Azoarcus sp. KH32C: one gene and its partner. The protein of the gene in region 1 binds, or shares a complex with, the protein of each later gene. Links are inferred from orthologs where the notes say so. Each region holds a gene or a part of one and is shown on either strand. Other genes may lie near its edges.

The links.
Region 2: the proteins of xseA (region 1) and AZKH_RS05860 are in contact, whole or in part, in a cryo-EM structure (PDB 8TXR), measured with the Escherichia coli proteins. The link is inferred for Azoarcus sp. KH32C from one-to-one orthologs.

What each region holds. Positions count from the first base shown.
Region 1 is NC_020516.1:3,621,222-3,636,392, reverse strand. Bases 6,793-9,597 are described here. They hold xseA (exodeoxyribonuclease VII large subunit), read right to left. Parts: upstream 8,981-9,597; coding sequence 7,604-8,980; downstream 6,793-7,603. Other genes in these bases: AZKH_RS16070 (MotA/TolQ/ExbB proton channel family protein), read left to right, coding at 9,285-9,597; AZKH_RS16080 (superoxide dismutase), read right to left, coding at 6,860-7,447. In the rest of the region: sulfate ABC transporter permease subunit CysT, read right to left, coding at 1-617; AZKH_RS26955 (EAL domain-containing protein), read left to right, coding at 837-1,718; AZKH_RS16100 (bifunctional diguanylate cyclase/phosphodiesterase), read right to left, coding at 1,601-3,901; AZKH_RS16095 (FIST N-terminal domain-containing protein), read right to left, coding at 3,906-4,319; AZKH_RS27320 (hypothetical protein), read right to left, coding at 4,659-4,838; AZKH_RS16090 (alpha/beta hydrolase), read right to left, coding at 4,968-5,651; AZKH_RS16085 (sulfate ABC transporter substrate-binding protein), read right to left, coding at 5,679-6,689; more of AZKH_RS16070, read left to right, coding at 9,598-9,896; AZKH_RS16065 (biopolymer transporter ExbD), read left to right, coding at 9,908-10,327; lpxK (tetraacyldisaccharide 4'-kinase), read left to right, coding at 10,366-11,379; AZKH_RS16055 (Trm112 family protein), read left to right, coding at 11,360-11,551; kdsB (3-deoxy-manno-octulosonate cytidylyltransferase), read left to right, coding at 11,554-12,330; adk (adenylate kinase), read left to right, coding at 12,394-13,047; AZKH_RS16040 (6-phosphofructokinase), read left to right, coding at 13,130-14,386; AZKH_RS16035 (YbhB/YbcL family Raf kinase inhibitor-like protein), read right to left, coding at 14,395-15,024; murein biosynthesis integral membrane protein MurJ, read right to left, coding at 15,112-15,171. UniProt on the Escherichia coli protein: Bidirectionally degrades single-stranded DNA into large acid-insoluble oligonucleotides, which are then degraded further into small acid-soluble oligonucleotides.
Region 2 is NC_020516.1:1,303,678-1,318,939, forward strand. Bases 2,446-5,341 are described here. They hold AZKH_RS05860 (exodeoxyribonuclease VII small subunit), read right to left. Parts: upstream 4,069-5,341; coding sequence 3,823-4,068; downstream 2,446-3,822. Other genes in these bases: dxs (1-deoxy-D-xylulose-5-phosphate synthase), read right to left, coding at 2,446-2,906; AZKH_RS05855 (polyprenyl synthetase family protein), read right to left, coding at 2,930-3,826; AZKH_RS05865 (aromatic ring-hydroxylating dioxygenase subunit alpha), read left to right, coding at 4,198-5,298; AZKH_RS05870 (nitrogen regulation protein NR(II)), read right to left, coding at 5,293-5,341. In the rest of the region: AZKH_RS05840 (VPA1267 family protein), read right to left, coding at 1-18; GTP cyclohydrolase FolE2, read right to left, coding at 176-985; more of dxs, read right to left, coding at 1,044-2,445; more of AZKH_RS05870, read right to left, coding at 5,342-6,510; AZKH_RS05875 (efflux RND transporter permease subunit), read right to left, coding at 6,592-9,744; AZKH_RS05880 (efflux RND transporter periplasmic adaptor subunit), read right to left, coding at 9,755-10,894; ispH (4-hydroxy-3-methylbut-2-enyl diphosphate reductase), read right to left, coding at 11,078-12,013; AZKH_RS05890 (peptidylprolyl isomerase), read right to left, coding at 12,058-12,486; lspA (signal peptidase II), read right to left, coding at 12,483-13,025; ileS (isoleucine--tRNA ligase), read right to left, coding at 13,018-15,262. UniProt on the Escherichia coli protein: Bidirectionally degrades single-stranded DNA into large acid-insoluble oligonucleotides, which are then degraded further into small acid-soluble oligonucleotides.

The DNA of each region.
Region 1 (15,171 bases):
AAGGCGAGCGCGAAGCCGGTCATCAGCGCCGGCAGGATCACCGGCAGGATCACGTGACGGAAGGTCTGCCAGCGCTGTGCGCCGAGGCTCGCGGCGGCTTCCTCGATTTCGGTGTCGAGGTCTTCGAGGATCGGCTGCACGGTGCGCACGACGAAGGGCAGGCCGATGAAGACGAGCGCGACGAGCACGCCGAGCGGCTTGAAGGCGACCTTGATGCCCAGCGGTTCGAGGAACTGTCCGATCCAGCCGTTCTTGGCGTAGAGCGCGGTGAGCGCGATGCCGGCCACGGCGGTGGGCAGCGCGAAGGGGAGGTCGACCAGTGCGTCGATCAGCCGTTTGCCTGGAAAGCTGTAGCGCACGAGCGACCAGGCGAGCATCAGGCCGAACACGGCGTTGATCGCCGCGGCGGCCAGCGACATCCCGAAGGACAGCTTGTAGCTCGCAACCACGCGCGGCGCGCTGATGACATGCCAGAACTCGTCGAGGCTGAGGCTCGCAGTCTTCAGGAACACCGCGCCGAGCGGCAAGAGCACGATCAGCGAGAGGTAGAAGAGGGTGTAGCCGAGCGTCAGGCGGAAGCCCGGTAGCACGCGAAAGGTTTGTGTCGCGGCGCTCATGTCGAGCTCCATATGCTTTTGTTGAATGAAGTCTAATTGCGCGGCCTTGTGCTCCGTAAATAATAAAAAACGGGCTGGTTATTCGAATTTCTGCTAAGGCGTACGCCGGCGAATCCCGGATCGCTGCAATGTTCTGCAGGATTTCTTGGTTCGTTTCGCAGCTGGTGCGTCATAGAGTTCTCCGCATCCATTTAGATGTAGCAGCAACGGGAGCGGGACATGACAAAAACGACATTGCAGGCACCGGACCGCGTACGCGAATTCCTCGATCGTCTGCCGCTCGAACGGCAGGCGGGCAAGCAGTTGCGCCGTCTCGCCGACGGCGGGGTGGTCGGAGACTGGTTCGGATGCGAGTTGTCGAGCGTGTTCCAGCCGATCGTCGATCCGCAGCGGCACGTCGCCATCGGCCACGAGGCTTTCCTGCGTTGCCTGGGAAGTGGCGAACGGGACCTGTCGCCCTGGGTGCTGTTTTCGGCAAATGCGGACGACGACCGCCTCGTGGCGCTCGATCGCTTGGCCCGCACGGTGCATGCGCTCAATTACATCGCGTCGGTAGGCGGCGACGGCTTGCTGTTCCTCAATGTGCACGGACGGCTGCTGGCGGCCGTGGCGGGCGACCACGGCGCGGCCTTTCGCAAGGTGATCGATGCGCTGGGGCTGCCGCCCGAGCGGATCGTCATCGAGGCGCCGGCGGTGGCGAGCCGACAGATCGACTTGCTGTCCTTCGTGCTGCGCAACTACCGTCACAACGGCTTCCAGGTCGCTGTGAACGTCGAATCGGTCGCGCAGTGGCAAAGGCTGTCGGCAGTCGTGCCGGCGCAGTTCGTCAAGATCGACGCGGCGACGCTGCTGGAGGATAGCGCTGCGCAGCGCTTGTTCGACCGTCTGCATGAATCGGTGGTGCCGCCGACCGTCATTGTGAAGCGAATGGAGTCCGTCGGCGACGGCGAGTGGCCGGCGGGCGTGCTGGTCCAGGGCTTTGGCTACGGTTTGCCATCCGCGCGGCCGTCAAAGGCAGCACCGGGGCATGCGGACGACCCTGTCCCGCCGCGAGGCCGAGTGTCCATTTGCTCGACGGGGCCCGGGCGTCCGAATAGATAGCCCTGGTAGCCCTGGCAGTTGTGGGCGGCGAGGAAGTCGAACTGGGCAGCGGTTTCGACCCCTTCGGCGATCACTTGCAGGCCCAGGCTTTCGGCAAGGGAGATGATGGCATGGACGATGGCGCGGTCGTCTGCATCGTCGGCGATGTCGCGCACGAAGCTCTGGTCGATCTTGAGTTGATCCAGCGCCAGCCGTTTGAGGTAGGCGAGCGACGAATACCCGGTGCCGAAGTCGTCAATCGAAAAGCCGACGCCATCCTGCTTCAGCATCTGCATCGTCCTGACCACATGTTCGATGTCTTCCAGGACGTAGCGTTCGGTCAGTTCCAGCTTCAGACGCGCGGGATTCGCACCGCTGCTCCGCACGGCCATGCGTACATGTTCGACGAAGTCGGGCTGGCGGAACTGGCGGGCGCTGATGTTGACGGCCAGTTGCAGGTCGCGGGTCTCGGGGGCGTCGGACCACGCGGCGAGTTGCCGGCACGCCGTGTCGAGGACCCAGCGCCCGATCGGCACGATCAGGCCGCTGTCTTCGGCGACGGGGATAAAGTCCGCCGGCAAGATCATCGGCTGTCCCGGAGGCCGCCAGCGCAGCAGGGCCTCTGCGCCGATCAGGCGACCGGCAGCGTCCACCTGGGGCTGGTAGTGCAGAACGAATTCGTCTGCGGTCAACGCCCGCCGCAGCCCGGCCTCCAGTCTGACGCGCGCTTCGACCGCGGCCTGCATCGCCGGGTTGTAGAAGCGGACCGCGTTGCGGCCGGCGTCCTTGGCCTGGTAGAGGGCGAGGTCGGCCTGTTTGAGCAGGGCCTCGGCGTCTTGCGTCGCATGATGGAAGAGCGTGACGCCGATGCTGGGCGTGACGTGGTGGATTTCTCCTTTCAGGATCACCGGCCGCGAGATCGCGATGCTGAGCTTTGCCGCGATCGTTTCGGCGACGTTGGCGGCGGTGAGTTGTTCTTCGTTGAGGCCTTCGAGCAGGACGACGAATTCGTCGCCGCCGAGCCTTGCTGCGGAGTCGGCTCCCCGGATCAATTCGCGCAGCCGCCGCGCGACGTGGATCAACAACTCGTCGCCAATGTCGTGACCGCGAGTGTCGTTGAGCGTCTTGAAGTGGTCGAGGTCGATCAGCAGCACGGCGCCGAATTGGCCCGAACGGGCACTGGCCGCAATAGCCTTGTGCAACCGGTCGAGCAGCAGGCGCCGGTTGGGTAGGGCCGTGAGCGGATCGTAGAACGCGAGCTCGAGGAGCTTGCGTGTGGCTTCGCGGGGTTCGCTGATGTCGGCGTAAGTGCCGAGGTAATGCGTGATCTTGCCGCCGGCGTCGCCGATGCCGGAGATCGTCAACCATCCGGGAAAGATGCCGCCATCCTTGCGCCGGTTCCAGATTTCGCCTTCCCAGCGGCCTTCGTGGGCGATCGCCTCCCACATGTTGCGGTAGAAGGTGGCGTCCTGACGGCCGGAATGCAGCAGCGCCACCCGCTTGCCGATGGCGTCTTCCGCGGTGTAGCCGGTGACGTCGGTGAAGGCCTGGTTGACCTGCATGATCGTGCCCTCGGCATCGGTCACGATCATCCCGTCGCGCGACTGGAAGGCCACGGCCGCGATGCGCATCTGCTCCTCGGCCCGTTTGCGGTCCGTGATGTCCTCGATCATCACGATGATGCCGCCGACGACGCCGTCGGCATCGTGCCAGGGATGGATCTCGCGGCGCATCCAGCACGTGCCACCATCGGGCAGAGGGAGTGCCTCGTCGTCGCAACGTCCGGTGTCTTCGGCGACGCAGCGGAGCAGGATCTCTTCCCAGCGGTCGGTTGTCGTGAGCCGGATCTCGCGGTAGTTCCGGCCGACGACGTCGTGGAGCTTGACCTGGCGCTCCTGAAGCCAGCGGCGGCTGGCGAAGAGGTAGCGCAGCTCGCGGTCGAACATCACGATGCCTGCGGGGGCGTTGTCGATGAACAGACGCAGCTTGTTGTTGGCTTCGGTCAATTCCTGCGCGCTGACCTCGAGCGCAGTCTCGAGCAGCCGCCGTTCGCAATCGGCGTCGTGGTAGGCGTCGTCGACCGCCTGCAGCAGCGCACCCCAGTCGCCTTCGGCTGCGATCTCGGCACCAAAGATGTGTCGCAGCTGGCGCCGGAGCAAACGATGCGTCGCATGGGGCGCCGCAGGCGAAGGGGCGGGCTCCATCCGGTTACTCGCTCAGCGTTGTCAGCGTCATCGACTGGTTATGGAGCTGGCAGCGGACCACCTTGTTGAGTGGGGCGAGCTCGCCGTAGGAATAGAAGCCCGTGATCGTGGCGATCGGGCCGAGGCGTTCCGGCACGATGTCGAGCTCCTCCTCGGTCACTTGGCCGAGCACGAGCCGCCGGTCCACCGCGGTGACGACGATATCGCCGTCGGAGATCTCGATGTTGTTGATGTTGCCCGAGGAACTGCAGCCGACAATGTGGGCCACCGGGAACATTCGGCGGAGGTCTGCGTAACAGGCGGATTCCCGAAAATAGGCAGCGTCTGCGAAGGCGAACACGAGATCCGCGGCGCCCGAGGAGGTCGGCGACGTCTCCCATCCGTCATTAGAGGTCCAGCGCAACTGGTGGATTTCCATGGGCGAACTCCCTGTGGCGCGTTCTTCTTGGCAGCTTTACCAGTCGATGGCTTGGGCCGCTAGATTGCCGACGAGAATATCCATCGTGCCTAGTGCACGGAAATACCGGGAGGCGTGTAATTATGCGTACCGTATCGGGCCGACTTGGCGGCCCGGAAGGGGCATTGTGCGGAAACTGCGCGGTTGAGGCGGGACTCAGGAAGAGCTTTCGCCCGTCGAAGCCGACCAGGCCAAGAAGCTTCCCGTACGCTTCGCGGCACGATGCTCACGATGTAACTCCGGTAAGCCATCGCCGGGGGGGACCCGACTGAAGCGAACTGGTTCGCGGGCGAAGGCGAATCAGACGTGCGCGCCGCCCCAACCCAAGAACATCACCAGAGCGAACAGGATCAGTCCGATCAGCGCCCACCATAACTGGCGCGTCACGTAACGTTCCTTTTCCTCCTCGTCGCGTGGATCGGGTGCCGCGGGCACGGTGGATTCCTCTAAAACATGACTGGTACGGAGAAAAGTCTTCATCGCGCTTTCCCGTCAGCGCAGCCGAAGTCCGTGTGATATTGGACGAAGCGACCGAGGCCGGCGTTCGCGCCGGGCAGTTCTGCGACTCGCCAGAACGCGATTGTCGTCGGAGCCCTGGGAGAGGATGTCCTATGCCACATCATTCCGCTGCGACTCGAGCGACGCGCGCGTATGGTGCCGCAGCCGCGCCAGTGCGCTGCGGCGCCCCTTGTGCGACACCTTGGCACCGCCGATCGCGCCCAGCGGCAAGTCCTCGTGCGCCTGCTGCATGCCTTGCAGCAGTTCGAGGCAGTACGGCCACGGCCCGAAGCCGGAATCGACGTTGATGTGACCGGCCGCACCGATGCTGATGAAACGGCTCCCCCAGCGATCCGCCCAATACGCGGCGACGGTCAGCCGCACCCATGGATCGTTGGTGCTTGCGATCACCGCACATGGGAATCCGAGCTGTCCCGAGGGCAGCCATGGGCCGAGCGTGTCTCCGTGGTGCGCTGCCTCCTCGGCGAGCCCCAGCGGTCCGAAGCGCGCCGGGTCGGCGGGGGCCACCAGCAGCGCTCCTGCGACCCGCTCGGGGCGATCGGCTGCCGCGACGACGCTCGCGAGGCAGCCGAAACTGTGCGCAACGATCCACACCGCGTGCGACGCTTCGTCGATCTCCCGACGCACGGCGCCCGCCCAGCGCGCCAGCACCGGCGCCTCCCAGTCGATGCCGCCGACGCGCCGCGCATTCGGCAACTGCGCCTCCAGCCAGGTCTGCCAGTGGTCGGGGCCGCTGCCATGAAAGCCCGGAACGATCAGCGTCGTGTGTCGCATCGAAGTCCTCCCCGGTGCCCTTAGCCATTATCTTGCGAAGATCTGGTCGAACACGCCGCCGTCGTCGAAGTGCGCCTTTTGCGTCTTCGCCCAACCGCCGAACAGGCTGTCGATCGTGAAGGTCTTCACCTTCGGGAAGCGCGCCACGTCCTTCGGATCGGCCAGTTCAGGCTTTGCCGGACGGTAGTAGTGCTGCGCGGCGATCTTCTGGCCGGCGGGCGAATACAGATAATCGACATAGGCTTTCGCGATCTCCGCCGTCCCGCGCTTCGCTGCAACGCCGTCGACCACCGTCACCGGCGGCTCGGCGAGAATCGACACCGACGGCACGACGATCTCGAAGTTCTCCGGCCCGAGCTCGTTCACCGACAGGATCGCCTCGTTCTCCCACGCGAGCAGCACATCGCCGATGCCACGCTGCACGAACGTGTTCGTTGCGCCGCGAGCCCCCGAGTCGAGCACCGGCACATGCTTGAAGAGTTCCGTCACGAACTCCTTCGCCTTCGCGTCGTTGCCGCCCGGTTTCTGCAGCGCATAGCCCCAAGCCGCCAAGTAGTTCCAGCGTGCGCCGCCGGACGTCTTCGGATTCGGCGTGATCACCTCGACGCCCGGCTTCACCAGGTCGCCCCAGTCCTTGATGCCCTTCGGATTGCCCTTGCGTACGAGGAAGACGATCGTCGAGGTATAGGGCGCGCTGTTGTTCGACAGCCGCTTCTGCCAGTTCGCCGGGATCTTCCCCGTCTTCTCGGCGATGACGTCGATGTCGTAGGCGAGCGCGAGCGTCACGACGTCCGCCTCCAGTCCGTCGATCACCGCGCGCGCCTGCTTGCCCGAGCCGCCATGCGACTGCTTGATTGTGACGTCCTGGCCGGTCTTGGCCTTCCAGTACTTCGCGAATTCGGGATTGTAGGCCTGATAGAGCTCGCGCGTCGGATCGTACGAGACGTTCAGCAGCGTCGTTTCGGCGTGAGCGAAGCCGGCGAGGCCCGCGGTGAGGGCCACGGCGAGCAGGGCGCGGCGCAGAGGATTGAATTTCATCTTGATTTTCTCCGTTGAATGCAATTCGATGGAGAAAATCTACCGTTGCGCGCTTATAACCTGAACGAAGAAAAACAGAAAAGCATATTCACAAAATACAAAACCTCCGGTCTTTCGACGCGGAGGTTCTTGCTGCCGGATCCGTGTGATCCGGCTCAGCGTGCTGCGACTCAGCCGGCGAAATTCTTCGCGGCGAAGTCCCAGTTTGCCAGGCTGTTCAGGAAGGTCGCGACGAAATCAGGACGACGATTGCGATAGTCGATGTAGTAGGCGTGTTCCCAGACATCGATACAGAGCAGAGCCTTGTCGCCGGTCGTCAGCGGGGTGCCTGCGGCGCCCATGTTGACGATATCGACGGCGCCGTCGGCCTTCTTCACCAGCCAGGTCCAGCCCGAGCCGAAGTTGCCGACAGCGGAGGCCGTGAAGGCCTTCTTGAAGTCCTCGAACGAACCCCACTTCGCCTTGATCGCATCGCCCAGCGCGCCCGTCGGCTCGCCGCCGCCGTTCGGCTTCATGCTGTTCCAGAAGAAGGTGTGGTTCCAGACCTGCGCGGAGTTGTTATACACGCCGCCGGCCGGCGCCTTCTTGACGATCGCTTCGAGGTCGAGGTTTTCGTACTCGGTCCCCTTGATCAGGTTGTTCAGGTTCGTGACGTAAGCTTGGTGGTGCTTGCCGTAGTGGAATTCCATCGTCTCGGCCGAGATGTGCGGCGCGAGCGCGTCCTTGGAATAGGGCAGGGGGGGCAGCGTGTGTTCCATTTTTTATCTCTCCTTCCGTTTGAGGTAGGTTTGTTGGGGGTCAAAGCTTGACCATTCTAGTCGGGCTTTAACTCCCCATGCAATCCCGCAACGAAGACGAAGCGACGGTAAAGCCGTGCCGAGGCCATCCGGCGAACCGGACGGCAGTCGGCACAATCATGCTTCCGTGCTATTCACAATAGCATGGAGCCGTCCGGATGCGAGTTCCACCGAAACCTCCGCGCCCGCGGCGGTATCGTCAGCTGAACGCAGGATTCGCCCCTCGGCGTCGCGTGTGATGCTGTAGCCCCGTGCCAACACCGCCTGTGGGGCGAGGTGCTGCAGATGGGCGGCGAGAGTGGCGAGTCGCTCCGTCCGCAAACGCAGATGCATTTCGCGTGCCTGAGCCAGCCGCGACGCCGCCCGCGCGCAACGTTCCATGTCACGCCGAAGATCGGGTCGCCGGGCCGTCAGACGCAAGCGCAGAATCTCCTGGCGCGCGCGCAGCCGTTCCAGCCGGCGATGCATCGCCGCACTCAGCCGTGCTGCCAGCCGTTCATGCCTTTCCCGCGCCTGTTGCAGCCGTTCGCGCGGATGGAGCAAGCGCAGCGCCGCACGGTCCAGACGCTGCGCATGAGAGTTGAGCTGGCGCCGCATCGCGCCACCAAGGATGCGCTCCAGTTCCGCCAGCCGAGCCTCGGCCGCGTGAAACCCCGCACTGGCAAGCTCTGCGGCGCCCGTCGGCGTCGCCGCCCGGACGTCTGCGACGAAGTCCGCAATCGTGAAATCCGTTTCGTGTCCTACGCCGCTGATCACTGGCACCGCGCAAGCCCGAATCGCGCGCGCCAGGCCCTCGTCATTGAAGGCGCACAGATCCTCGATGCTTCCGCCGCCACGCACCAGCAGCACCAAGTCGATGCCGTCGCCGGCGGCGCGTGCGGAGGCCGCGAGCAGGGCGTCGGCAAGCCGGGCACCGGCCCCGTCGCCCTGCACGGGTGCCGGGTACAGCACGATTTCGAGCTGGGGCGCACGCCGGTAAAGCGCGGCAAGGACGTCGCGCCAGGCTGCGGCCGCGGGCGACGTCACCACGCCAATACGGCGCGGATAACGGGGCACCTCGCGTTTGGCCGCGACATCGAACAGGCCCTCTGCCGCAAGCTTTTCCTTCAAGCGCAGGAAGGCCTCGAACAGGTTTCCCTGGCCGGCCTGCCGCAGGCCCTCGACGCTGAGCTGGAAGTCCCCGCGCACCTCGTACAGGGACACCAGCACGCGTGCCTCGACATGCATGCCGTTTTCCGGACGGAAGGGCAGCAACTGGGCCCTGTTGCGCCACATCGTGCAGCGAACCTGCGCGTTTTCGTCCTTCAACGTGAAGTAAAGATGGCCCGATGGAGCGCGCGTGAGGTTGGAAATTTCTCCGCTCACCCATAACAGCGGAAAACGCCGCTCGAGAGTCTCTCGGGCGAGGCGATTCAATGCGGAAACGCTGAGCGGACGCTGAAATTCGCGCCCTTCGAAATCTCCGCCGGCAGTTATCGATACGTCGTTTTGCATGGCCGCGATTGTAACGGAATCCACAAGCGGGGCGGCTTGTCAATTGTTTCCGACGAAAACCGCTCATTCGCGATGGTATTTTATAAGTATCTGTTTTTATGCAACTAATTTGTTGCCTAATTTTTCATCGAAGCGTCGGAATGCTTGTTGCGCCAGAGAGTTAGGGATTTTTTGACGAGCAATCCACAAACTTATCCACAGCTTTTGTGGATTCTTGCTGGAGGCGATGACATTTGCGTGCCCTATTGCCCTGCAAGACACGGGGCGCTAAAGTTCCGCTTTTCCCTCTGCGGAGTCTTGTCGCGTGTTTGCGCTCATCCAGGCTGTTGGCTGGCCGATCTGGCCGCTGCTGCTGGCGTCTGTCATCGCCGTTGCCCTTATCATCGAACGTTCGGTGACTCTGCGCAGGTCCAAGGTAGTTCCCTCCGGCCTGCTCGACAAGGTACTCACAGATCTGCGCCAAAAGGGCGTCACCGCCGACATGGCCGGGCGCGTCGAGGCACATTCCCCGCTGGGCCGCGTTCTCGCCGCAGGGCTCCGCAATGTCAGCAGCTCCCGTGAAGTCATGAAGGAGGCGATCGAAGAGACCGGTCGCGCCGTCGCCCACGAACTGGAGCGCTTCCTGACGACGCTCGGCACCATCGCATCGATCAGCCCGCTGATGGGGCTCTTCGGCACCATCGTCGGCATGATCGACATCTTCGCTGCGCAGGGCGCAACGGCCGGCTCCAGCCCGCAGCTCCTGGCCCAGGGTATTTCGACGGCGCTCAACAGCACCGGTCTCGGACTGATCATCGCGATCCCGTCGACGATCTTCTGGCGGCACTTCCGCGCCCTGATCGACAGTTTCGTCATCGATATGGAACAGCAGGCGATCAAGCTGGTGGAAGTCGTCCACGGCGAACGCCGTAGCTGATCGGGGGCAGCGTGAATTTCCAGCGCGACCGGCGTAACGAGGCGCCCGAGATCAACCTGATCCCGCTGATCGACGTCATGTTGGTCCTCATCATCTTTCTGGTGCTGACGACCTCGTATTCCAAGGTTGCCGGGCTTGAAATCAACCTTCCGACCGCCGAATCGGCCGGCGCGCAAGAAGCACCGAACGAGGTGATCGTCGCGGTCAGCGCCGCGGGCGACGTCATCGTCAATCGTGTACCGGTAGGGTCGCGGGACATCAACCTGATCGCGACTGCACTCGGCAAGGCCACGTCTCCCGGAGTCAAGGATCCGGTCGTGGTCATCAATGCGGACGCCAAGTCGCCGCACCAGAGCGTCATCGATGTGATGCAGGCTGCCCAGCGGGCCGGGCTGCCGCATATCACCTTCGCCACCCAGGCTCCGCAGTGAGCCCCGCGTCGCGCACGCGGCGGCGCTAGTTCTCCGGCATGTCCCGCAGGGCCCCCGCGTTCTGGCAGTCGCGCAGCTTCGCGTCGGCCGCACTGCTGCCGCTTGCCGCGCTTTTCGGACTGATCGCAGCCGCGCGGCGCGCCTTGTTCCGTCTGCGCGCCGTGGCTTCGGTGCGCCTGCCCGTTCCGGTCATCGTCGTCGGCAACATCGCCGTCGGCGGTAGCGGCAAGACGCCGGTCGTGGACTGGCTCGTACGGCGCCTGCGCGAATCGGGCTACACACCGGGTATCGTTAGTCGCGGCTACGGCGGACGTGTGGAGGGGGTCACCCTTGTTCCGCCCGACGGCGATCCGGCCCTCTATGGCGACGAGCCGGTTCTCCTCGCCCGCATTACCGGCTGCCCACTTGCGGTGGGTCGGGATCGTCCCGCGGCGGCGCAGGCATTGCTGCGCGCCCATCCGGACTGCAACGTGATCGTCGCCGACGACGGCCTGCAGCATTACCGGCTGGCGCGGGATATCGAGATTGCCGTCGTCGACGAAGTCACTCTCGGCAATTGCCGGCTGCTGCCCGCCGGGCCCTTGCGCGAGCCCGTATCGCGCCTGCGCTCGGTCGACCTCGTGATCGCTCACGGGCCGCTTTCCCCGTCGCTTGCGGCGCAGATCGACGAACGCCCGACATTCCAGATGCGCCTCGAAGGGCACGAGCTGCTCATGCTGGGGAAGCCCGGGGAGCGTCGCGCTCCGCGGGAGTTCGTCGGCAAGCGCGTTCACGCGATCGCCGGAATCGGGCGTCCCGAACGGTTCTTTGCGCAGCTCGGCGAAATGGGTCTCGATGTCGTGCCGCATCCCTTCCCGGACCATCACGTCTTCGTTTCGTCGGATCTCGATTTCGCGCCGGACGAGGCGAAGATCCTGACAAGCAAGGATGCGGTAAAATGCGCCTCCTTTGCGCCCGCCGACACTTGGGAATTTCCCGTGACGGCGACCATCGCCGCGGGCGCCGCCGAAATCATCCTGGAGAAACTGTCGCATGGACGCCAGACTGCTTGAAATCCTCGTGTGCCCGCTCTGCAAGGGGCCTCTCGACTTCGTCAAGGACAAGCAGGAGTTGGTCTGCAAGGCTGATCGCCTCGGATTCGCGATTCGCGACGGCATCCCCGTGATGCTGGCGGAAGAAGCGCGCCAGCTCTCCGCTGAGGAAGTGGACGCGCTGCGTCGCTGATCATGGCGGACTTCAACGTCGTCATTCCTGCGCGCTACGCCTCGACGCGTTTGCCGGGGAAGCCGCTCGCCGACATCGGCGGCAAGCCGATGGTCGTGCGGGTGCTTGAGCAGGCGCGCAAGTCCGGTGCAGCGTCCGTGTGGGTGGCGAGCGATGACGAGCGGGTGCTCGACGCCGTGCGCGTCGCCGGCGCCGATGTGCTGATGACGCGTGCCGACCACCCGAGCGGAACGGACCGTCTCGCGGAAGTCGTTGAGGCGCTCGAGTGGTCCGACGATGCAATCGTCGTAAACGTGCAGGGCGACGAACCGCTGATCGATCCGGACTTGATTCGGGCGGTCGCCGAGGCACTGGCAGCGGACCCCGATGCGGCGATTGCCACGGCCGCCCATCTGATCACCGACGCGGGCGAGTTCTTCAACGCGAACGTCGTGAAAGTCGTGTGCGATGCGCGCGCTCACGCGCTGTATTTTTCCCGGGCACCGATCCCCTGGCCGAGAGACGCGTTTGCGGCGGATCGCGGTTCCGTGCCGGAAGGCTTGCCCGTGCAGCGGCATATTGGGATCTACGCTTACCGGGTCGCGTTCCTGCGCCGTTACGCCGAGCTCGCGCCTTCGCCGCTGGAGGGATGGGAGGCGCTCGAGCAACTGCGGGCGTTGTGGCACGGCTACCGCATCCGCGTCCTGTCGGTGGCCGAAGCACCTGCCGCGGGTGTCGATACGCCGGAAGACCTTGCGCGCGTCAGGGCGGTGTTTGACCGTCAGGAACGAGTCGAGTAAGTTTTAGTCTTTGATTTCACATAACGATGCGGCTTGCTGGCCGCATAACGGGAGGGTTCTAAAATGAGACTGATTCTGTTGGGGCCGCCGGGGGCCGGTAAGGGCACGCAAGCCAACTTCATCAAGGAAAAATTCGGTATTCCGCAGATTTCCACCGGTGACATGCTGCGCGCCGCCGTCAAGGCCGGCACACCGCTGGGCATCGAGGCCAAGAAGGTCATGGACGCGGGTGGCCTCGTGTCCGACGACATCATCATCGGCCTGGTGAAGGATCGCCTGCAGCAGGACGACTGCAAGTCCGGCTACATGTTCGATGGCTTCCCGCGCACGATCCCGCAGGCCGACGCGATGAAGGAAGCCGGCGTGCCGATCGATTTCGTGCTCGAAATCGACGTGCCCGACAGCGAGATCGTCGAGCGCATGAGCGGTCGCCGTGTTCACGTTGCATCCGGTCGCACCTATCACGTCAAGTACAACCCGCCGAAGGTTGCGGGCAAGGATGACGTAACGGGCGAAGACCTGATCCAGCGTGATGACGACAGCGAGGAGACCGTGAAGAAGCGCCTCGAGGTTTACCACGCGCAGACCAAGCCGCTGGTTGAGTACTACACGAAGTGGGCTGCCTCGGGTGCCGCGGCTGCGCCGAAAGTTCGCAAGATTGCGGGCCTCGGTGCGGTGGACGAAATCACCGCCCGCGCCTTCGACGCGCTGAAGTAAGTACGCATCGTCGCGATCACGCGGCGAGCGACGGGGTGTCCCCGTTTGCTCGCCGCGTTTTGTTTTTGCCAGGAAGAACCAGATGAGCAAGGCGAACCTGCTCTACGCGCAATCGGGCGGAGTCACTGCGGTGATCAACGCGAGTGCCGCGGCCGTGATTGAAGCCGCCCGCGGGCGTCCGGATGTCGTCGGAACGGTCCTCGCCGCCCGCCACGGCATTCTCGGCGTGCTGGCCGAGGATCTGGTCGACACTGCCGGGCTTGCCCCCGATGCCCTGCAGGCGCTTGCCCATACGCCCGGCGGCGCTTTCGGCTCCTGCCGCTTCGATCTCGATCCGCCACAGGACAACCCTGCGCAATACGACCGGCTCTTCGCAGTCCTGGCTGCCCACGACATTCGCTACTTTCTCTACAACGGCGGCAACGGTTCGATGGATACCGTCGCCAAGATTTCCGCGGCGGCGCGGGCGCGAGGGTATCCGCTCGTCTGTGTCGGCATTCCGAAGACGGTCGACAACGATCTCGAAGGTAGCGACTGCTCGCCGGGCTTCGGCTCGGCCGCGAAGTATGCCGCCACCGCGATGCTCGAGGCCGGGCTCGATCTGGCCGCGATGTCCAGCCGGGTAGGGCGCGCGTTCGTACTCGAGGTCATGGGGCGCAACGCGGGGTGGATTGCCGCGGCGACCGCGCTCGCTGCCCGCGGCCCGGATGAGCCGCCGCACATCATTCTGATGCCCGAGGTGCCCTTCGACGAGGATGTCTTCCTCGATGCGGTGAGGGCGACGGTCGAGCGTCTGGGCTACTGCGCGATCACGGTTTCGGAAGGCATTCGGCGCGGCGACGGTTCGCTGTTGATGGAGCAGGACCATGACAGCAAGGGCCACGTCCAGCTCGGCGGGGCGGGGCAATGCATCGCTCGGCTGATCCAGGCGCGCCTCGGCTACAAGCATCACTGGGCAATCCCGGACTACCTGCAGCGCGCAGCCGGGCATCTCGTCTCCGCGACCGATTACGCTCACGCGATGGCAGTGGGCGCCGCGGCCGTGGATTTCGCACTGCAGGGTCAGGACTGTGTAATGCCCGCGATACGGCGCCTGGGCGACGCGCCTTACACGTGGGATGTCGTGCTCGTCCCGGTTAGCGCGATCGCGAACCTGGAGCGATGCGTGCCGCCGGCATTCATCCGTGCCGACGGCCTGCATGTCACCGATGCGGCCCTGACGTACTTGAGGCCGCTGATCGAGGGCGAAATCTCCCCGGCCTTTCGCGCCGGTCTGCCGGATTACGCGCGCTTCGAGCTACCGGGCGTGAAGCGCGCGTTGCCGCCGTATCGCCCTTGACGTCTGCGTCAGTCGGCGAGGGCCGGATTCAGTGTGTAGGTCCCGGTCAGGTGCGCTTCGGCGAGCACGTGTCCGGCGATCGCATTTCGCACCTGTGCGCCGGTGAACGGTGCCTCCAGTGCACAGTGATCGATGTCCAGCGCGTACAGCGTGAAGACGTAATGGTGGAGCAGTTCGTCGTTCCACGGCGGGCAGGGGCCGTCGTAACCGTAATAGTTGCCGCGCATTGACTCGTCGTTGGCAAACCAGGCCGTGTAATCGTTGATCCCTTGGCAACTGCCGAGCGGGCCTTCAGGGCCGGGTTTCCCTGCCGGAACGACTTCCTGCGAAAAGCTGCCGGCGCCGATTTCCCGCAGATCCGCCGGCAGATTGACGGCTACCCAGTGGAAGAAATCCACGCGCGGCAGGCTCGTCGGCACGCTGCGGCCCTCCTGATTCACGTCGTCCCCTCGGCTCGGCACGTCCGGGTCATGGCAGACGAGCGCGAACGAACGTGTCCCCTCGGGTGCGCCGGACCAGGCGAGATGCGGATTGCGATTGCTGCCGAGGCAAACATGTCCCTCGGATGCCGGGATGCAGAATGCGAACTCGCCGGGAATGCGCGCGCCGTCGACGAAGCTTTGACTGGTCAATTTCATGCCGCTCGACTCCTCTAGTGTCCGTCCGTGAAGGTGTTCGAATCGGCTTCAATTGTAGTGCGGCGGCGCGGCTTGCGCCGCCGTTATTCAGGCTGCGCGACGGCGGAAATCCCCGGGCCGGAATCCCGTTGCATACAGCATGGCGAA
Region 2 (15,262 bases), 2.3 Mb from region 1 along the record:
ATTGTTGACTGGAGTCATAATAGTATTTACATTACTCCATACTATCTAAATGTCAAACCAAAAAAATGCCGCCTCGGTAGCCCGAAGCGGCATTTTTGGGGTCAATTATGACTTGTCAGGCACTCCATATAACAATTGCTCCCGTTTTTGTTGGCGCTTGCTTACGCGAGGCGGCTTAGCCTTCGATGCGCTTGTCGCGTTCGATGAGCGCGTAGGCCGAGTGGTTGTGGATCGATTCGAAGTTTTCCGATTCCACGACATACCGATCGATGCGCGCTTCGGCGTTGAGCAGGCCCGCGACGTCGCGCACCATGTCCTCGACGAACTTGGGGTTCTCGTAGGCGCGCTCGGTGACGAACTTCTCGTCGGTGCGCTTGAGCAGGCCATAGAGCTCGCAGGAGGCCTGGCTTTCGACCAACTGCACGAGCTCCTCGATCCACAGAAAATTGTTGGTCTGCGCCGTGACGGTGACGTGCGAGCGCTGGTTGTGCGCGCCGTAGGCCGAGATCTTCTTCGAGCAGGGGCACAGGCTCGTCACCGGCACCACGACCTTCATGTTGAAGACGTACTCGTTGCCTTCGCGCAGTTCGGCGGTGAAGGTCACCTCGTAGTCCATCAGGCTCTGCACGCCCGAGATCGGCGCCGTCTTGTTGATGAAGTACGGAAAGCTCATCTCGATGAGTCCGGTCTCGGCCTCGAGACGCTTGACCATCTCGCGCAGCATCGGCTCGATCGACTCGACCGAGATTTCGCGCTCGTTGCCGTTGAGGATCTCGATGAAGCGCGACATGTGGGTCCCCTTGAAATTGTGGGGAAGCCCGACGTACATACTGAACGTCGCGATCGTGTGCTGCACGCCGCCGCTCTTGTCGCTGACACGGATCGGGTGGCGAATGTCCTTGATGCCGACCTTGTTGATGGCGAGCTGGCGGCTGTCCCGGGAGTTCTGGACATCGGGGATGGCTTGGGTCTCGTGGGGGATCATCTTGTCTGTTCTCTGGTTTGTTGCAGCCTGCTCAGCGTATCATTCCCGACAATCTTGCTCAACTATTGTAGGTATAGGTGCGTTCAATTGCGGCGACGATGCCTGCGGTGTGCAGGCCGACCTGTTCGTGCAACTGGGTCTGGTCACCATGGTCGACGAAGTGGTCCGGCAGGCCGAGGCGTAGCACGCGAGGCCGCTGCGGGAGGCTTTCGACGAGACGCGCCACCTCCGATCCGGCGCCGCCGATCACGGCGTTTTCCTCGATCGTGACGAGGAGGTCGTGCGACATCGCGAGTTCTTCAATCAGTTCGGCGTCGAGCGGTTTGACGAAGCGCATGTTTGCGACCGTCGCGTCGAGTTGCTCCGCAGCCTGCAGCGCGTTGCCGAGCAGGCTGCCGAAAACGAGCAGCGCGGTTTTCTTGCCTCGACGCCGGATTTCTCCCTTGCCGATCGGCAGTTCGCTCATCGCCGTTTCCGGTGTTACACCGAGACCGCCGCCGCGCGGGTAGCGGACCGCGGTCGGGCCGTTGTGGCGATATGCCGTGTAGAGCATCTGGCGGCATTCGTTTTCGTCGGACGGCGCCATCACGACGAGGTTCGGCACGCAGAGCAGGAAGGAGAGGTCGAACGCGCCATGGTGGGTTGCGCCGTCCGCGCCGACCAGGCCGGCACGGTCGATCGCGAAGAGCACCGGCAGGTTCTGCAGCGCGACGTCATGGATCAGCTGGTCGTAGGCGCGTTGCAGGAAGGTCGAGTAGATCGCTACGACCGGCCGGAAGCCTTCGCAGGCGAGGCCCGCGGCGAAAGTGACGGCGTGCTGCTCGGCGATGCCGACGTCGTGGTAGCGGTCGGGAAATTCCTGGGCGAAGCGCACCATGCCGGAGCCTTCGCGCATCGCCGGCGTGATGCCGACGAGCTTGTCGTCGCGCGCGGCCATGTCGCACAGCCAGTCGCCGAAGACCTGTGTGTAGGTCAGCTTGCCGCCGCCCTTGCCGGTCTGGATGCCGGCGGTGTGGTCGAACTTGGAGACGCCGTGGTAGAGGATCGGATCGGCTTCGGCGAGCTTGTAGCCCTGGCCCTTGCGCGTGATGACATGCAGGAAATGCGGGCCCTTGAGCCTGCTGAGGTTTTGCAGCGTCGGGATCAGCGCGTCGAGGTCATGGCCGTCGATGGGGCCGTAGTAATGGAAGCCGAACTCCTCGAAGAGCGTACCCGGCGTGATCAGGCCCTTGACGTGCTCCTCGACCTTGCGGGCGAAGTCGAGCATCGGCGGAGCGACACCCAGCACCTTTTCGCCGGCGCGGCGCGCGGCGTTGAAGGTGCTGCCGGACATCATGCGCGCGAGGATCTTGGTCAGTGCTCCCACTGGCGGCGAGATTGACATCTCGTTGTCGTTGAGGATCACCAGCAGGTTGGTGTCGCGCATGTCCCCGGCGTTGTTGAGCGCCTCGAAGGCCATGCCGGCCGACATCGCACCGTCGCCGATGACGGCGATCGAGCGCCGGTCTTCACCTCTGTCGCGGGCCGCGACGGCCATGCCGAGCGCGGCCGAGATCGAGGTCGACGAGTGCGCGGTGCCGAAGGTGTCGTACTCGCTTTCGCAGCGGCGCGGAAAGCCGGAGATGCCGCCGAAATGGCGCAGCCCGCTCATCGCGTCGCGGCGCCCGGTGAGGATCTTGTGGCCGTAGGTCTGGTGGCCGACGTCCCAGACGATGCGGTCCTCGGGCGTATTGAAGATGTAGTGCAGGGCGATCGTCAGCTCGACCGTGCCGAGGTTCGACGACAGGTGGCCGCCGGTCTTCGAGACCGATTCGATCAGGAACTCGCGGAGCTCGGTCGCCAGGGCATGGAGTTCGCGGCGGTCGAGGCGGCGCAGGTCGGCGGGCGAGTCGATACGTTGCAGCAGGGGATACGCGGGCATGGTGTCGTGCGGCGGGTCCGATTTCAGAAGCGGCGATGGACGATGAAGTTGGCGAGCTCCGCGAGCCTTACCGCGCCCGGGCCGAAGGAGGACAAGGCTTCCTGGGCGTTGGCGAGCAGGGACTCGGAGAGCGTGCGGGCTTCGGACATGCCGAGCAGTGTCACATAGGTCGGTTTGTTCTGGTCGGCGTCCTTGCCGGCGGTCTTGCCGAGCGTGGCCGTGTCGGCCTGGGCGTCGAGGATGTCGTCCACGACCTGAAAGAGGAGGCCGACGACCTTGCCATAGTGGTCGAGTGGCGCCAACTGCTCGGCCGGCAGCGCGTCGCCGCATTGGGCGCCGAGCAGGACCGAGGCGCGGATCAGCGCGCCGGTCTTGTGGATGTGCATGAATTCGAGCTCTTCGCGCGTGAGCTGCTTGCCTACGGCGCCGAGGTCGATCGCCTGGCCGCCCGCCATGCCCCGCGAGCCGGAGGCGCGGCCGAGCAAAGCGATCATTTCGAGTTGCACCGCGGGCGTTGCCGCGAGAGGCGTGTCTGCGAGAACCTGGAAGGCGAGGGCTTGCAAGGCATCGCCGACGAGCAGCGCCGTGGCTTCGTCGTATTCGACGTGCACGGTCGGCTTGCCGCGGCGCAGGACGTCGTCGTCCATGCAGGGCAGGTCGTCGTGGACGAGGGAATAGGCGTGGATCAGTTCGACGGCGCAGGCGATGCGGTCGAGCCGCGCAGGGTCGGCGCCGGCGAGCCGGCCCGCGGCGTGCACGAGTAGCGGGCGCACGCGCTTGCCGCCGCCGAGGACCGCATAGCGCATTGCCGCATGAAGCCGCTGCGGGGCGATGTTGTCGGCCGGCAGCACGTCGGCGAGTGCCGTTTCCGTGCGTTGCTGGATTTCTTCCATCCAGGCTGCGAAATTCTTTTCGCTCACTCGGGCTTCCTCCTGTCTTCCGGCGCGTTCTGTGGGACCAGCGTGTCGCCTTCGAGTTGCTGAACGCGTTGTTCGGCGGCCTGCAGGGTTTCCTGACAGTACTTCAACAGGTTGGTGCCGCGCTGATAATGCTCGAGCGCCTGCTCTAGCGTGATGCTGCCGGTCTCCATCGCCTGTACGATGGATTCAAGTTCGGCGATGGCCGATTCGAAGGATGCCGGCGTGTTGGCCGTCTGTGCCATGGCTCGAAACAGGACAGGTAAAAGGGAGGAAAGTAACCGATCGCGCTACTGGCGGTCAAACTACTTCTCGCATAGAATCGCCTGCTGATTTTTTTCCGAATTTCTTGATCTTTTCATGGGAGGTTCGGGGTGTCCGACCTTGAATCCAAGGCCAAACTGTCCCCGGCGGTGTCTCAGTTGCCGGTGTCGACGTACTTCGACGAGCGTGTCTTCGAGCTTGAGAAGCGCCTGCTTTTCGACGCCGGTCCAGGGTATGTCGGTCACGAACTGATGGTCCCGGAGGTCGGCAGTTATCGCTCGCTCGAGTGGCTGGATCATTCCAAACTCCTGTTTCGCACCGATGAAGGCGTCCATCGCCTGTCCAACATCTGCCGCCATCGTCAGGCCATCATGCTCGAAGGCGCGGGCAAAACCGAACACATCGTCTGCCCGATCCACCGCTGGACCTACGACCAGCAGGGGCAATTGCTCGGCGCGCCGCATTTTCCGCAAAACCCCTGCCTGAATCTCAAGCGCGATCCGCTGGAGAACTGGAACGGACTGCTCTTCGGAGGCCCGCGCAAGGCGGGGACGGATCTCGCTGGCATGAATGTCGCGTCGGAACTCGACTTTTCGGGCTTCAAGCTCGACCGTGTCGAAATCCACCAGTGCAATTACAACTGGAAGACCTTCATCGAGGTGTACCTCGAGGATTACCACGTCGTGCCCTTCCATCCGGGGCTGGGGAATTTCGTCACCTGCGATGACCTGACCTGGCAGTTCGGAGAGTGGTACTCGGTGCAACGCGTAGGCATCACCTCGCTCGCGAAGCCCGGATCAGCGACCTATGGCAAGTGGCACCAGGCGGTGCTCGATTACTACGGCGAGAAGAAGCCCGCCCACGGTGCGATCTGGCTCACCTACTACCCCAATGTCATGGTCGAGTGGTATCCACACGTGCTCGTCGTGAGCACGCTGATTCCGACCGACGTGAACAAGACGACCAACGTCGTCGAGTTCTACTACCCGGAAGACATCGTCGAGTTCGAACGCGAGTTCGTCGAGGCCGAACAGGCCGCGTACATGGAAACCGCGATCGAGGACGACGAGATCGGTGAGCGGATGGACCGCGGACGGCTGGCGCTGCTGAAGGAAGGCCGCAACGAGGTCGGCCCTTACCAGTCGCCGTACGAGGACGGGATGCAGCACTTCCACGAGTTCTATCGCCGCATCATGGGCGAGCACCTATGATGCGGGGCTGATCACCGGCAGGGTTACGCGGAAGCGGCTGCCGGCGCCCGGCGTGCTTTCGACGTCGATTCGTCCGCCGTGCTCGGTGATGATGTCGAAGGCGGTCGTCAGTCCCAGGCCCGTTCCCTGGCCTACGGGGCGGGTCGTGAAGAAGGGTTCGAAGAGGCGCGGCAGGTGCTCCGGCGCAATGCCGCAACCGTCGTCGGCGACCTCGAACCAGACGCGCCCGGGGCCATCTTGCCCGGTCCGCAGCGTGATCTTTCCCCCGCCCTGAGGAAGCGCCTGGATGGCGTTGGCCAGCAGGGCGAGTGCAACCTGGTTGATCTGACCGGGGCGGCAGCGCACGGCCGGCAGTGCTGCGTATTCCTGCGCGATGGCGACGCCGGCGGCGAGATCAATCGTGGCCAAGCGAAGTGCGCTGGCCAGACACTCGTGGATGTCGACGGCGGCCCGGTCCGTTTGTCCCTCACGGCCGAATTCGCGCAGATCGGCAAGAATCTTGCCGACGCGGTCGAGGCCGCGGCGGCAATCGGCAAGCAGCGCCGGCGCATCGGTACGCAGGAAGTCGATATCGGCCGCATGTAATGCGCGCTGGAGCGGCGTGGTCAGTTCGGGCAGGGCTGCACACGCGTCGGCGACTGCCAGCAGCTGTTCGAGGTAGTTCTCGAAAGTCTTCAGGTTGGATCGGACGAAGCCGACGGGATTGTTGATTTCGTGCGCCATGCCTGCGGCGAGCTGGCCGATGGCGGCGAGTCGCTCCGCCTGCTGGAGGTGGGATTCGATCGTCTTCTTCGAGGTGATGTCGGAGGCGATGCCGAAATAGCCGGCGAAGCGGCCCTGCTCGTCGAAACGCGGTTTGCCGCTGACGCGGAACCATAGCAGCCGGCCGTCAGGGCCCTTGCCCGGGTATTCGAAATTGCGGAAGGGCCTGTGCTCGGCGAGAAGGCGCTTGTGCGCTTCCCAATCGACGTTGCCGAGCCGTTCACGGCTCAGGGCCTCCCAGCGCGTCTTGCCGAGGCCGACAGCCTTGGGCACGCCGGTGATTTCCTCGAATTCTCGCGAGAAATAGGTGAAGCGAAACGCGGCGTCCTGCTCCCAATACCAGTCCGAGGACATCTCCGCGTAGTCGCGGTAACGCTGCGCATCCTCGATGAGCTGGTGCAGCGCGTTCGCGTCGATCTCTGCGGCGCTGTGCGGAATTCCGGATTCCATGGCTGGATTCCTGATTGGGATTTCTCCGTCGGCTCTCTGTCCTGGCTCTCGTCGGACAGTCGGAGTGCGGCGATGTTCTGCTTAGCCCCGCAACTCGGCCGAGTGTTCCTGCGAGGCGCGGCTGATCGTGGTTTCGCCCCGACCAGGCGAGGTCGGTGCAGCAGGATGTCCGCCAGGCGTTTCGGCGCTGCGATGACGCCGCCTGATCCAGGCTTGTACGTCGGCGACGAGCGTGTAGACCACCGGGATGACAAGCAGACTGAGGAAGGTCGACGTCACCAGGCCCCCGATCACCGCGATCGCCATCGGAGCCCGGAACGAGGGATCGACGCCGAGGCCCAGCGCGATCGGCAACATGCCGGCACCCATCGCGATCGTCGTCATCACGATCGGGCGGGCGCGCTTGCTACACGCGTCGATGAGGGCATCGAAGCGCGACAGGCCGAACTCGCGTCGGGCGACGATGGCGTATTCGACGAGCAAGATGGAGTTCTTGCTTGTGACGCCCATCAGCATGATCAGGCCGATCAGCGATGGCATCGACAGTCCGCTGCGGGCAAGCAGCAGCGCGACGAAGGCGCCGCCGAGCGCCAACGGCAGGGCGGCGAGGATCGTCAGCGGTTGCGCGAATTCGTGGAAGAGCAGGACGAGCACGATGTAGATGCACAGCACGCCGGTGACCATCGCGATCGCGAAACTCTCGAACAGCGTCTGCATTTCCTGCGCGTCGCCGATCGGCTCCCAGGAGGTGCCGGGTGGCAGGTGCTGGAGGCTGGGCAGCGTGGCGATCGCCTTCTGGATTTCGCCCAGCGGGCGGTTCGTCAGTTCGATGTCGAAGTTGATGTTGCGCTTGCGGTCGAAGCGCGAAATTTCGGATGGGCCGCTTTCGACGCTGATATCGGCCACGTTGCCCAGCATCACGTTGCCGCGCTTGCCGGGGATCGGGAGGCGGGCGAGCAACTCGATGTCGGTGCGGGCGCTTTCGGGCAGCCTGACGACGATCGGGACCTGGCGCTCGGAGAGATTCAGTTTGGCCAGACTGAAATCGTAGTCGCCGCTGGTGGCGATGCGCAGCGAGTCGGCGATGGCGGCCGCAGTGACGCCGAGGTCCGCGGCTCGGGCGAAATCGGGACGGATGATGACTTCGGGGCGGACGAGGCTTGCGCTCGACGAAATGTTGCCGAGGCCGCCGATCTTGCGAAGATCCCGTTCGACGGCGTTCGCGATACGAAGAAGTGCTTCGTTGTCGTCCCCCTTCAGCGAGAATGCGTACTTCTCGCCGCCGCCCCCGAGGCCGACGCGGACGCGGACGCCGGGAAGGGCCCGCAGGCTGTCCCTCAGCTGGGCCTCAATGGCCTGCTTGGTGATCGTGCGCTGCTTGCGCGGCGTGAGGTTGATCGTCAGGGAGGCCTTCCGGACCTCGGGCGCGCCTCCGAGCGCGAAGGCGTCGGCACCCGCGCTGCCGCTGCCGATCGCCGTGTAGACCTGGACGACGTTCGGGTTGCGCGCGAGGACTGTGCGTGCCTGTTCGGCCGCCCGCAGTGTGTCCTCGAAGCGGCTTCCGGGCGGCAGCTCGATCGACACGAGGGTCTGCGACAGGTCGTCGGGCGGCATGAAGGTCGTCGGCAGGAGCGGAATCAGCGCCAGTGACCCGAGGAAGAAGCCCGTCGCGGCGATGAGCGTGAGCGCCCGATGACGCAGACAGCTCGTCACAAAGGCGAGGTACTTCTGCGTGAGCTTGCCTTGCGTCGGCACATGCGCGGTGGGGCGCAGGAGGTAGGCCGACATCATCGGCGTGAGCAGGCGCGCGACGAGCAGCGACGCGAGGATCGCGAGCGTGGCGGTCCAGCCGAACTGTTTGAAGAATTTTCCGGAGATGCCGTTCATGAAGGCGGTCGGGAGAAAGACCGCGATCAGTGCGAAGGTGGTCGCGATGACGGCGAGGCCGATCTCGTCGGCCGCTTCCATGGCGGCCTGATACGGCGACTTGCCCATCCCGAGGTGTCGGACGATGTTCTCGATCTCGACGATCGCGTCGTCGACGAGGATCCCGATGACGAGTGACAGCGACAGCAGGGTCACGACGTTGAGCGAGAAGCCGAAGTAGTCCATCCCGACGAAGGCCGGAAGAACGGAAAGCGGCAGGGCGGTGGCCGACACGAAGGTCGCACGCCAGTCCCGCAGGAAGAACCAGACGACGATGACGGCGAGGATTGCGCCTTCGACGAGCAGCCACAGCGAGCCCTTGTAGCTTTCCTCGACCGGATCGACGAAGTTGTAGGCTTCCTTGATCCGGATTCTGGGGTGGCCGGCCTGCAAGGATGCAACGACCTCGGCAACGCCGCGGGCGACTTCGATCTCGCCTGCGCCGCGTGCCCGCACGACTTCGAAACCGACGACGGGCTTGCCGTCGAGCATCGCCGTCGAACGGCGTTCGGCCACGGTGTCTTCCACGCGTCCGAGCGAGGCGAGTTCGACGCGCCTGCCGTCGCTGAGGACGATCTCCATGGCGGCCAATTGTTCCGCGCTCAGTGCGGTCGCGAGCGTCCGTACGGTTTGCTCGCTGCCGCCGAGGTCGGTGCGGCCGGCCGATGTTTCCATCTGGATGCGGCGCAGTTGGCGGGAGATGTCGGCGACGGTGACGTTGAGGGCGAGCAAGCGCTCGGGATCCAGTTCGATGCGGATTTCGCGTGCGACGCCACCGACGCGCGACACCTGGCCGACGCCGGAGACCGATAGCAGCGCCTTGGATACGGTGTTGTCGACGAACCAGGACAGGTTTTCCTCATCCAGCGTGTCGGAGGCAACGGTGTAGGTGACGATCGGCAGGCCGGACAGGTTGAAGCGCGAGATCACCGGGTCGCGAAGGTCGCCGGGCAGATCGGAGCGGATCCGCGAGAAGGCGTCGCGGACGTCGTCGATGGCCTCTTGGGTGGGTTTTTCGAGGCGGAACTCGGTCGTGATCGTCGCGACGCCGTCCTGGATCCTCGTGTAAATGTGCTTGACGCCCTGCAGCGTAGCGAGCGAGTTCTCGATCTTGCGCGCGACCTCGGTTTCAAGCTGTGAGGGCGCAGCGCCGGGCAGCGTCGCCGTGAGCACGACCATCGGCAGATCGACGTCCGGGAAGTTCTGGACCTTCATCCGGGCGAACGAAAACAGGCCGAGGATGCTCAGCATGATGAACAGCAGCACGCCTGGAACCGGGTTGCGGATCGACCAGGCCGAAACGTTCATCGTGAGATCCTCAACTCTTTTCGGGCGCGGCAGGCGGTGTGGCCGGGGCGACCTCCACCAGGTCGCCATCGTTCAAGAAACCGCCGCCGCTCTCGACGATGCGGTCCCCAGCCTCAATGCCGGACAGGATCTCCACGCGGTCTTGCTGGCGCCGACCGGTAGCGACTTTGACCTGGGCAACCCGATGGTCCTCGCCCAGGCGGAACACGAAGGAGAAGCCTTCACGCAGCATCACCGCCGATTGCGGCAGGCTCAGGCGCGATTCCTGTTTGGACCTCGCGGGAACGATTTCCCCTTTCGCGAACACGCCGGCCTTGGCTTCGGACGGGGGTAGGTCGACATAAGCGATGCCATTGCGGGTGACGGCGTCGACGGAGGGCGCAACGCTGCGCACCTTTCCGGTGATCTTCGTCCCCCCCGGGATCGTCAGGCGTGCGATGTCGCCGGGCCTGACGTCGGCGAAATCGTCCGCAGTGAGTTCTGCACGCCATTCGAGGCGGCTGCGCAGGATCAGGCGGAAGAGTTCCTGCCCGGCCTGGGGTACGCTGCCGACGGCGGCCGCTCGCGCGGAGACCAGGCCATCATCGGGAGCGGCAATACGGGTCTGGCCGACACGCACTTCGGCGAGTTTGACGCGCGCTGCCGCGAGGTCGATGCGCGAGCGCGCCGTCTGCTCCATCGTCAGGTATTGCGTGACTTGCTGCTCGCTCATCATGCCGGTCGGTTTGAAGCGACGTGCCCGGTCCGCGTTGGCCTGGGCCTCCGCGTACATGGCCCGCGCTTCCTGCAGGGCGGCACGGGCCTGGGCCAGGTCCGCCTGGATGACGTCGTCGGCGAGCACGACGAGCAACTGCCCCTTGCGTACCGTGTCGCCGACGTTGGCCTTGACCTCCGCGATGCGCAGTCCCCCGATCTCGCTGCCGATGACCGTTTCCTGCCACGCAGCGATGTTGCCGCTCGCAGTGAGCGTGTGCTCCCACGCGACGGGCTTCGGGGTGACGACCTGCACGGTCAGCGCGGGGCGAGTCGCTTCCGCAGGGGGCTCGCCCGATTTCGACGCAGTCGCGCTCTGCCCGTCACAGCCCGCGAGGACGGTGGCGGCGGCGAAGGAGGTGAGAATCGCAAACCAGTCCGAATGTGTACGTTTCATGGCAGCAAAGGGCAGCCTCGTGCGTCAAGACTGGATTCAGACGAGGCATGCCGGGTCGGCAATGCCTCACTTGGAAGCGCCTGCTCGGCCCCGCGGGGCTTGCGCGGGACCTTTCCGGAATATTTAGCCTGCTTCCGCCGACCTTGGCAACCTGCGCGTCAAAAATCGGTCGCCGGAGTATTTTCAGCCTTGCTGAAGTTCCTTCGGCAGCGGGAAGGTCACGCGCTCTGGCACGCCGTCGAGCGTGCGGACCGAGCCGCTGCTGAGCTGCTTCAGGCGGTCGATGACCGCGTCGACGAGCACTTCCGGGGCCGAGGCGCCGGCCGTGACGCCGATGCGCTTGCGGCCTTCGAGCATTGCCGGGTCGATGCCTTCGGCGTTGTCGATGAGATAGGCCGGTACGCCGCGCAGCTCGGCGACTTCGCGCAGGCGATTGGAGTTCGAGCTGTTGCGCGAGCCGACAACGAACACGACGTCAACCTGCGGCGTCATGAATTTCACGGCATCCTGGCGATTCTGCGTCGCGTAGCAGATGTCGTCCTTCTTCGGGCCGATGATGTTCGGGAAGCGTTCGCGCAGGGCGGTGACGAGGGCGGCGGCGTCGTCAATGGAGAGCGTGGTCTGCGTGACATAGGCGAGCTTGTCCGGATCGGCGACATTGAGCATCGCGACGTCCTCGACCTTTTCGACGAGGTGGATGCCGTCCTTGACCTGCCCCATCGTGCCTTCGACTTCCGGATGGCCCTTGTGGCCGATCATGACGATCTCGCGGCCCTGCTCGCGCATGCGCCCGACTTCGATATGGACCTTGGTGACGAGCGGGCAGGTGGCGTCGAAGACGCGCAGGCCGCGCTTTTCGGCCTCAAGGCGAACCGTCTGAGGCACGCCGTGGGCGCTGAAGATCACAGTGCTGCCGGTGGGGACTTCGTCGAGTTCCTCGACGAACACCGCGCCTTTCGCGCGCAGGCCTTCGACGACGAACTTGTTATGGACGACTTCGTGGCGCACGTAAATCGGGGCGCCGAAGCGCTCCAGCGCGCGCTCGACGATCTCGATCGCGCGCTCGACACCGGCGCAGAAGCCGCGCGGGTTGGCGAGCAGGATTTCGTTGGAGGTCATGCGGGGGCTCCGTTGGGGTTGGGGCCGGTAACTGTTGAAAGTTCTTAGACGACGCCGATGATGTCCACTTCGAAGCGGATCGTTTTGCCGGCGAGCGGGTGGTTGAAGTCGACGACCGCGAAGGCGTCGTTGATCTCGCGCACGAGGCCGGAGTAGCGGGTGCCGTCCGGCGCGCCGAATTCCATGATCGTCATCGCTTCGATCTCTTCCTCGGGCATGTGTTCGCGCTTGACGTGTTCGACCAGCTCCGGATTGTAGGGGCCGAAGGCGTCTTCGGGGGCGAGCGTGAATTGCTGGTGCGTGCCGACGGGGAGTCCCGCAAGCATGCGTTCGAGGCTCGGCAGCAATTCACCGGCGCCCATTTGCAGCGTGGCAGGCGTGCCTTCGAAGGTGCTGATGAGCGGCTGGCCGTTTTCGAGGGCAATGCGGTAGTGCAGCGTAACCAGGCTGTCGGGTTGGACGGATTGCGTCACGAAGGATTCTCCGGGCTAGGGGGGGTACGAGTGGCGCGAAACTGCGCCCACAGCATCAGGCCGACGCCGAGCGTGATCGCCGAGTCGGCCAGATTGAACGCCGGCCAGCCGTAACGGCCGACGTGGAAGAACAGGAAATCGACGACCGCGCCGTGCACGACGCGGTCGATGACGTTGCCGAGCGCCCCGCCGATGATGAGGCTGAAGGCGAGCGGCAGGACGACCTCGCGCTGGTGCTGGCGCACCATCGTCAGCAACCAGCCGCTGATCGCCAGTGCGAGCACGATGAAGAACCAGCGCTGCCAGCCGGAATGGTCGGCAAGGAAGCTGAAGGCGGCGCCCTGGTTGTAGACAAGCACGAGACTGAAGAAGTCCGTCACGGGCAGGCTTTCCCCGAGCTGGAAGCGCGACAGGACCAGCCACTTCGTGATCTGGTCCAGTCCGATCACGAGCGCGGCGAGTTCCAGCCAGCCGTAGAAGCGCCGCGTCAGCGGAATGCCGCCGCGCGTGGCGCGCGGGGCACTTGCGGAATCAAGCATGGGTACGGCTTTCTCCTGCGCCGGTCAGGTTGCCGTGGCAGCGGCCGCACAGTTCCGGATGATCGGCGTGGCTGCCGACGTCCTCGCGGAAATGCCAGCAACGGCCGCACTTCGCGTGCGACGAGGGCGCCGCGTCGATGCCTTCGGCCGCCTCGTCGGCGACGCGGACGAGCTCGGCGCGCGAGGTGATCAGCACGAAGCGCAGGTCTTCGCCGAGGCTCGCGAGCGCGTCGAAACGCGCACCGCTCGCGCGGACCGTGACTTCGGCCTGCAGCGAGGAGCCGATCTTGCCGTCGGTGCGCAGGCCTTCGAGCACCTTCTGGACCTGGGCGCGGGATTCGCGGATCAGTTCCCAGCGCGCGGCGCTCTCGGCGTCGCCGGCGGCGTCGGGCAGCACGTGCCAGGTGTGCAGCATCACGCTGTCTTCCACATCCTTGCCGACGATCTGCCAGATTTCCTCGGCGGTGAAGCTGAGGATCGGCGCCATCATGCGGGTGATCGCCTGCGTGATGTGCCACAGTGCGGTCTGCGCGGCGCGGCGTGCCGGCGAGTCGGCCTGCGTCGTGTAGAGGCGGTCCTTCAGGATGTCGAGGTAGAAGGCCCCCAGGTCTTCGGCAGCGAAGTTCTGTAGCGCCTGAACGATCTTGTGAAACTCGTAGCGCCCGTAGTCGACCGTGACTTGCTCCTGCAGGCGGCGGGTGAGTTCGAGTGCGTAGCGGTCGATGTCCAGCCACTCGCCGACCGGCACGCCGTTCTTCTCGATGTCGAAGTCCGCGGTGTTGGCGAGCAGGAAGCGCAGGGTATTGCGCAGGCGGCGATAGACCTCGACGACGCGGTCGAGGATCTCCTTGGAGATCGTCAGCTCGCCCGAGTAGTCGGTCGCGGCAACCCACAGGCGCAGGATTTCGGCGCCGAGCTTGTCCGAGACTTCCTGCGGCGCGACGACATTGCCTTTCGACTTCGACATCTTCTTGCCCTGGCCGTCGACGACGAAGCCGTGCGTCAGCAGGCCGTCGTAAGGCGCGCGGCCATCGACGGCGCAGCCGGTCAAGAGCGACGAATGGAACCAGCCGCGGTGCTGGTCCGAGCCTTCGAGATAGAGGTCGGCCGGCCAGCGGCTAACGTCGGCGTGCGAGCCACGCAGCACCGTCCAGTGCGTGGTGCCGGAGTCGAACCAGACGTCGAGGGTGTCGCGCATCTTGTCATATTGCGCGGCCTCAGGGCCGAGGAGTTCGGTGGGCTCCAGCTTGAACCAGGCGTCGATGCCTTCCTTCTCGACGCGCTTGGCGACTTCTTCGAGGAGTTCGAGGCTCTTAGGATGCGGCTCGCCCGTTTCCTTGTTCAGGAACAGCGGGATCGGCACGCCCCAGTTGCGCTGGCGCGACACGCACCAGTCCGGACGGTTGGCGATCATCGAGTGCAGGCGCGCCTTACCCCAGGACGGGAAGAACTGGGTCTCGTCGATGGCCTTCAGCGCGAGCTCGCGCAGCGTCGGCGCGCCGGCTTCGACCGCCTCGCGGCCGGGCAGGCGGTCCATGCCGACGAACCATTGGGTGGTCGCGCGGTAGATCACCGGCGTCTTGTGGCGCCAGCAGTGCATGTAGCTGTGCGTGAGGTTGCCCGAGGCGAAGAGGCTCCCGACTTCGGCGAGTTTCTCGATGATCTTCGGGTTGGCGTCCCACACCGACAGGCCGCCGAAGAAGGGCAGGCTTTCGTGGAACACGCCGTCGCCCTGCACGGGGTTCAGGATCTCGTCGTTGCGCATGCCGTAGCGCGTGCACGAGTTGAAGTCGTCCAGACCGTAGGCGGGCGCGCTATGCACGATGCCGGTACCGGCATCGGCCGCGACGTAGTCGCCGAGGAAGACCGGCGAGACGCGGTCGTAGAAGGGGTGGCGGAACTGGATGCGATCGAGCGCGACGCCACGGGCGGCAGCGAGCACGCGGCCTTCGAGCGAGTAGCGTTCGAGGGCGGAGGCGCGCAGTTCGGCGGCGAGGATCACGAGGCCCTTGGGCGTCTCGACCAGTTCGTACATCAGCTCGGGATGGACGTTGAGCGCCTGGTTGGACGGGATCGTCCACGGGGTCGTGGTCCAGATCACGATGTAGACCGGTTGCTCCGGCAGTGCGTCGAGGCCGAAGGCGCGCGCGAGCTTGGCGCGCTCTTCATCGGCGAGCAGGAAGCCGACGTCGATCGCGGGCGACTTCTTGTCCTGGTATTCGACTTCGGCTTCCGCG